DNA from 2 places in the Paenibacillus sp. FSL P2-0121 genome. Region 2 is predicted to be linked to the other one. Evidence: a T-box and tRNA genes for the amino acid it is inferred to sense, from the RefSeq annotation. Region 2 holds a T-box; the other holds one or more tRNA genes.

Region 1 (3,384 bases), 170 kb from region 2:
TCAAATGGAAATTCTCTTTTTTCCAAATAAAGTATCATTAAAAGTAATAAACTTAACGTTTAGGCTCAAAAATAGCAATAAAAATACCATTATTATTAATAATCCGCTTTATTTCCGAACGAGATGGCCAGTCAGGTTGCGAACTTTCGGATTTATTGATACGATCATAACAAATATTATTAAAAATAATTATATGATTTCGGTCATTGTTTTGTACGATTCGGCTAAAACATAAGTATTGGAGGATCATCATGGATCGTGTTCTATATATTGTAAGTGCCACACATGAGCTAAATACTTATATCCCTCCACACCAGCATGAATGCTACGAACTAGTCTATTATTTACAGGGGGTAGGGACAACCAATGTTGGCCCACGAAGTTACCATTTTCGCTCCTCTTCTTTCGCGCTTGTGCCACCCAATCATAAACATGACGAGCACCACCGTGAGGATGCAAATGTATTATTTGTAGGCTTCCACTCAGAACACCCCAATATGAGTAATCTGCTCGGCGTATATGAAGATGATAAAGATCAGACCGTTCTTCAAATCCTGCTGCGAATGAAAGCAGAGTTTACACGCAAGCAAGACGGATTCTCTGAGCTTCTAAACCTACAAATGAGCGAGATTACCGTCCATCTTATGAGGCTTCTTAGTGCCTCTGGATATCAATCCCCAACAGAAGATCGAGTACAATATGTCCTTAATTATATGAATGAGCATTATCGCCATAAATTGTCCGTCGAAACACTATCAGAAATGTCCGGATATAGTTACGATCGTTTTCGCCATCTATTTAAAGAACGTTTCGGGTCTTCACCCCTGCGGTATTTGCTGTTAAAACGCCTGGATTATGCAAAATCTCTATTACGTCATACTCAGATGCAAATCTCTGAAGTATCTGCTGCTGCAGGTTTTGTGAACGATGCCCAATTCTGCAATATGTTCAAACGAGAAATAGGTCTTACCCCGCGAGCATTCCGCATTAATAATCAATCAGGTTAATCACTAATCAGATTAAAAAAAGCCGTTGAAATAGAGAAACTCTCTATTCAACGGCTTACTGCTGTAAACCCAAGGACATAAAGAAAAAGGTTTGTAAGATTGCTTATAAAAGCATTCTTACAAACCTTTTTAAGATACCGGCGAGAGGACTCGAACCTCCACGGTTTCCCACTCGATTTTGAGTCGAGCGCGTCTGCCATTCCGCCACGCCGGCACATATGAACTAAATGGAGGCGCCACCCAGATTTGAACTGGGGATAAAGCTTTTGCAGAGCTTTGCCTTACCACTTGGCTATGGCGCCATGAAAACTTGGAGCGGACGACGGGAATCGAACCCGCGACCCTCGCCTTGGCAAGGCGATGCTCTACCGCTGAGCCACGTCCGCATAAAATGGCTGGGGATATAGGATTCGAACCTATGAGTGACGGAGTCAAAGTCCGTTGCCTTACCGCTTGGCTAATCCCCAATAACATTTTAAAGTAAAATGGGGCGACTGATGGGTCTCGAACCCACGAATGCCGGAACCACAATCCGGTGCGTTAACCCCTTCGCCACAGTCGCCATATTAAGTTGATATTGTTGCCATTATTCATTTTAAAGTAAATGGGGCGGCCGATGGGTCTCGAACCCACGAATGCCGGAACCACAATCCGGTGCGTTAACCCCTTCGCCACGGCCGCCATATTAAACTTTAGAAAGAACTTGGCAGGGGCAGCAGGAATTGAACCCACACCAACGGTTTTGGAGACCGTTGTTCTACCTTTAAACTATGCCCCTAAAAACTGGTGGAGGATGATGGATTCGAACCACCGAACACTCACGTGAGCAGATTTACAGTCTGATGCGTTTGGCCACTTCGCTAATCCTCCAAGGATGGTGCCGGCGAGAGGACTTGAACCCCCAACCTACTGATTACAAGTCAGTTGCTCTACCAATTGAGCTACACCGGCATGGCACTCATTCTTTTGTGATGATAAATGGTGGCTCGGGACGGAATCGAACCGCCGACACGAGGATTTTCAGTCCTCTGCTCTACCGACTGAGCTACCGAGCCATGATGAAAATGGCGGAACCGACGGGATTCGAACCCGCGATCTCCTGCGTGACAGGCAGGCATGTTAGGCCAACTACACCACGGTTCCAAAAGATATAATTGCTTAAGTTAATTGGTTGCGGGGGCAGGATTTGAACCTGCGGCCTTCGGGTTATGAGCCCGACGAGCTACCGGGCTGCTCCACCCCGCGTCAGTAAGAAAGTGTTATGGTGGAGGCTGAGGGGATCGAACCCCCGACCCTCTGCTTGTAAGGCAGATGCTCTCCCAGCTGAGCTAAGCCTCCATAAACAACAATTGTTATTGTACCAAAGTCCACTAGGATAAATCAAGTGAAAATTTGGTGACCCGTATGGGATTCGAACCCATGTTACCTCCGTGAAAGGGAGGTGTCTTAACCCCTTGACCAACGGGCCATACTAATTAAAAATTTGTGGCGGAGAGAGAGGGATTCGAACCCTCGAGACGCTTGTGGCGCCTACACGATTTCCAATCGTGCTCCTTCGGCCAAACTCGGACACCTCTCCATATGGCTCCCCGAACAGGACTCGAACCTGTGACAACTCGATTAACAGTCGAGTGCTCTACCAACTGAGCTATCAGGGAATATTCATACCAGGCTTGATGCCTGAAAACTGAATCCGAAACGAATCTGCATTCTACGTATAGGATAAGCCCTCGACCGATTAGTATTGGTCAGCTCCATGCATTACTGCACTTCCACCTCCAACCTATCTACCTCGTCGTCTTCAAGGGGTCTTACTAATTGGGAAATCTCATCTTGAGGGGGGCTTCACGCTTAGATGCTTTCAGCGCTTATCCCGTCCGTACGTAGCTACCCAGCCATGCTCCTGGCGGAACAACTGGTGCACCAGCGGTACGTCCATCCCGGTCCTCTCGTACTAAGGACAGCTCCTCTCAAATTTCCTGCGCCCACGACAGATAGGGACCGAACTGTCTCACGACGTTCTGAACCCAGCTCGCGTACCGCTTTAATGGGCGAACAGCCCAACCCTTGGGACCTACTTCAGCCCCAGGATGCGATGAGCCGACATCGAGGTGCCAAACCTCCCCGTCGATGTGGACTCTTGGGGGAGATAAGCCTGTTATCCCCAGGGTAGCTTTTATCCGTTGAGCGATGGCCCTTCCATGCGGTACCACCGGATCACTAAGTCCGACTTTCGTCCCTGCTCGACTTGTAGGTCTCGCAGTCAAGCTCCCTTATGCCTTTGCACTCTGCGAATGATTTCCAACCATTCTGAGGGAACCTTGGAACGCCTCCGTTACTCTTTAGGAGGCGACCGCCCCAGTCAAACTGCCCGCCT
Region 2 (3,384 bases):
ACCCAGGCCGCCCGTCCATTTACTGAGAAATGGATTGCCTGGAATATCATCCACATTTTCGATCCATTTATTTTTGGCAGCCATATCGCAGCTATTCTACTCTGGATCACTGGGATTGTGCCGCCCAAACCTTTATTTATTACGCTTTATGCCTGTACCATTCTTTATTATATTTGGAGAACGGTTGTTCATGCCCGCCTTACACGAAACATCAAGCTTAAAGATATACACCATAATGCTGGTGAACGTTATATTGTAATCCCTACAATTTCACTTAAACGCTGGAACGTAGTTAAAGTGAAAAAAGACGGCAGCTATGACGTTGGACAGCTACTGAACAACCGCCTGGAATGGTTCAAACATGCGGTCTGCTCGAATCATCCCGCTGTCGAAATATCCAAGTCGCATCCAGATATTCAGTCCTTTCTATATTTCACCTCTTATGCGGTTGCCGAAGTGGAGGAGCTTCCTTCAGGATATATGGTGCGCTGGGGAGACGTTCGTTATTTACACCGCAAACAATACCCTTTTGTGGCTGTATTAGTTATGGATAACCAATATAAACCTTTAAATACTTATGTAGGCTGGCTTAGCAGTGATAAGCTCGACAAACGATTTTCCATCGACCCTGGTTCTTTACGATGAAACTGTAGACTTACTGAGAGATCTATTCTATAATCACAAAAAATCCCGGAGTATTTTATAATACTCCGGGATTCATTTTAGCAGACACGGAAAGGAAGGCTCTTAATGGGTAAAGGACTCTCACTTTGGTTCGCTTGTTCTTCTATTCTTATTCTCACTGCCGCTTCAATCGCGATCAGCTATAGCTTCTGGCTGGCACTTCTGCTTGGTTTTCTTTGCGTAATGAATATTGGCTGGGGATTTATCCTCAAAGCCAGAATTAGACGCAAACAGGAAAGCTTAAGCTCTGACTAAGATTAACGAGCTGGCAGAAAGCCCATCCGCTCTTTTACGCCATTCAACGTCTCAGCTGCAACAATACGTGCGCGTTCAGCACCTTCGGCAAGAATATCAGTGATCGCACCTGAACTGCGAATTTCATGATATCTTTGTTGCAAAGGCTCAAGTGTGGATACAACCACTTCCCCAAGATCCTTCTTAAAGCCACCATACATTTGTCCCTCATAACGATCGGCAATTTGCTGAAGGGACATTCCAGAACATTCCGAGTAAATACTCATCAAGTTACTAATCTCTGGCTTGTTAGCCGGATCAAAGATCACTTCACGTCCAGAATCAGTCGTTGCGCGGCTGATTTTTTTACGGATCACATCCGGCGAATCCAACAGGGCAATATAGCTGCCTGCATTCGGGCTGCTCTTGCTCATTTTTTTAGTGCCATCATCCAGAGACATAATGCGTGCGCCCACTTCAGGGATATACGGTTCAGGAATCGTAAAGAATTCGCCAAAACGGTTATTGAATCGGCCAGCTAAATCACGGGTCAACTCCAAGTGCTGCTTCTGATCTTCACCTACTGGCACAAGATCCGCATTATAAACAAGAATATCTGCTGCCATTAAAGAAGGATATACGAATAGGCCCGCGCCAACTGAATCCTTACCTGATGATTTATCTTTGAACTGTGTCATACGCTCAAGCTCGCCCATTGCCGTCAGCGTAGTCATGATCCAGCCCAATTCCGCATGCTGAGGCACATGAGACTGCATATATACATTCGAACGCACAGGATCAATTCCTGCCGCGATAAAGAGTGCAGCTACAGCTTCAGACTGCTCACGCAGTGCCGCAGGATCTTGAGCAACGGTGATCGCATGCATATCGACAACCATAAAGAAACATTGATGATCGTCTTGCAGCTTCACAAAATTTTTCAGCGCTCCGATATAGTTACCCAAAGTTAGAGAACCGCTCGGTTGTATGCCTGACATTACTTTTTTCAACATAATATAGACCTCCGTTAGATGTGATTTCCAATTTCCGAGAACGCAAAAAAAGCCTCATCCGCAAGGGACGTGAGACCGTGGTGCCACCCTTATTCGCTGCTTAACCTTTGTATAGTCAAAAGGAAACAGCCTTAGTCTTCCGTTAACGGGGAAGATCCGGCCGGTCTACTAGGGCATCTTGCTCCCGTTCAAGCGCGGCGCTCAGGGGTCCATTCATCAGGAGTGTCCTACCGGTTCGCATCAACCACCGGCTTTCTGAAGGTGCATTTCCTGTCTACTTGTCCCCGTCATCACATTCTCATCATAATTTAATGCCTTCATCATAGAACCATAAAGAGAAGTTGTCAAATCACTTAACCACTTCCGCATAAATCTGTTATGATAAGGTTATCCATGTTCTATTCGATTACAGTTACGATAAAGGAGCATATCTCATGAAACAGGTGACCAAAGGGCAGTGGGGCGGTTATGATACTTATATTTTGCACAGCCGCGAACTGGAAGTCACGCTTTTGCCGCGACTAGGAAACAACGTGATTTCATTGTTTGATGTAAAAGAACAACGGGAAATTCTGCGGCGGCCTGATGAAAGCGATCAAGCTTTCTTTATGCAAAAACCTTACCATTTTGGCATCCCGCTCTTAATTCCACCCGGAAGAATTCGTAAAGGAAAATTTCAATTCGAGGGTACAAGTTATCAATTTGACCAGAATACCGCTGGTGACAATCATATCCATGGTCTACACCGGACTCAATCCTGGTGTGTCAGCGATATTGAAGAAGACGAGGACGGTTGTGCAGTCACTACTGAATTCCTTACTGAAGATGATCCGCACTGGATGGAGCAATTTCCCATTCCACTCAAATTCGAAATGACATTCAGGCTTCAGGATGCCCGGCTCAGCCAGACTTTAAAGGTTACAAATCTCGGCGATCATCGTATTCCCTTTGGGATCGGCTATCACACCTGGTTTATGATCGATGGAGAACCTGAACGCTGGAATCTCAAGCTGCCCGTAAACAGCATTTATGAACTAAACGATGAATTGCTCCCTAGCGGCAATCTAATTCCACTTGGTGATCTAGATTCACTAAACTCTGGAATCAACCTCCAGGGAACTAATTTTGATACTGCTCTACGTATTGGTGACAAGCAGCCCGTAGAAGCCTTGCTATTACGCGATGATGGTTATGGTCTTCGTTATACAGCTGACGAGAATCATTTCCGTCACTGGGTCCTGTATACCAAAGGGCCGGCCGATCAATTTCTGTGCATCGAACCTTACACCTGGCTCCCGGATGCTCCTAACGTTTCCGATGACCCTTCCTTCACGGGCTTGCTGAAGGTAGAACCAGGTCAAAGTCTTGAGCTGTCCACTATGCTGGAAATGATCTATCCCGAGAATTAAAGCAGATATACATTATATCGGTCTTCCCTTGCGTTTACGTAAGA

The links. A T-box is a leader RNA that pairs with one kind of tRNA and senses whether it is charged. The one in region 2 lies ahead of trpS (tryptophan--tRNA ligase), so its partner is inferred to be a tRNA-Trp.
Region 1: it encodes a tRNA-Trp, which carries the amino acid that the T-box ahead of trpS (tryptophan--tRNA ligase) is inferred to sense. The anticodon was not compared.

The regions. Positions count from the first base shown of each region.
Region 1 covers NZ_CP150245.1:6,079,764-6,083,147, forward strand. The annotation lists gene MKY54_RS26705 (AraC family transcriptional regulator) at 252-1,007, shown strand; tRNA gene MKY54_RS26710 (tRNA-Leu) at 1,143-1,221, opposite strand; tRNA gene MKY54_RS26715 (tRNA-Cys) at 1,236-1,309, opposite strand; tRNA gene MKY54_RS26720 (tRNA-Gly) at 1,319-1,393, opposite strand; tRNA gene MKY54_RS26725 (tRNA-Gln) at 1,400-1,474, opposite strand; tRNA gene MKY54_RS26730 (tRNA-His) at 1,494-1,569, opposite strand; tRNA gene MKY54_RS26735 (tRNA-His) at 1,613-1,688, opposite strand; tRNA gene MKY54_RS26740 (tRNA-Trp) at 1,712-1,785, opposite strand; tRNA gene MKY54_RS26745 (tRNA-Tyr) at 1,792-1,877, opposite strand; tRNA gene MKY54_RS26750 (tRNA-Thr) at 1,883-1,958, opposite strand; tRNA gene MKY54_RS26755 (tRNA-Phe) at 1,987-2,062, opposite strand; tRNA gene MKY54_RS26760 (tRNA-Asp) at 2,073-2,150, opposite strand; tRNA gene MKY54_RS26765 (tRNA-Met) at 2,176-2,252, opposite strand; tRNA gene MKY54_RS26770 (tRNA-Val) at 2,270-2,345, opposite strand; tRNA gene MKY54_RS26775 (tRNA-Glu) at 2,401-2,475, opposite strand; tRNA gene MKY54_RS26780 (tRNA-Ser) at 2,494-2,586, opposite strand; tRNA gene MKY54_RS26785 (tRNA-Asn) at 2,590-2,665, opposite strand; rRNA gene MKY54_RS26790 (23S ribosomal RNA) at 2,726-3,384, opposite strand, start outside.
Region 2 covers NZ_CP150245.1:5,914,038-5,917,421, forward strand. The annotation lists gene MKY54_RS26075 (metal-dependent hydrolase) at 1-645, shown strand, start outside; gene MKY54_RS26080 (hypothetical protein) at 751-939, shown strand; gene trpS (tryptophan--tRNA ligase) at 942-1,928, opposite strand; T-box leader at 1,992-2,231, opposite strand; gene MKY54_RS26090 (aldose 1-epimerase) at 2,366-3,340, shown strand.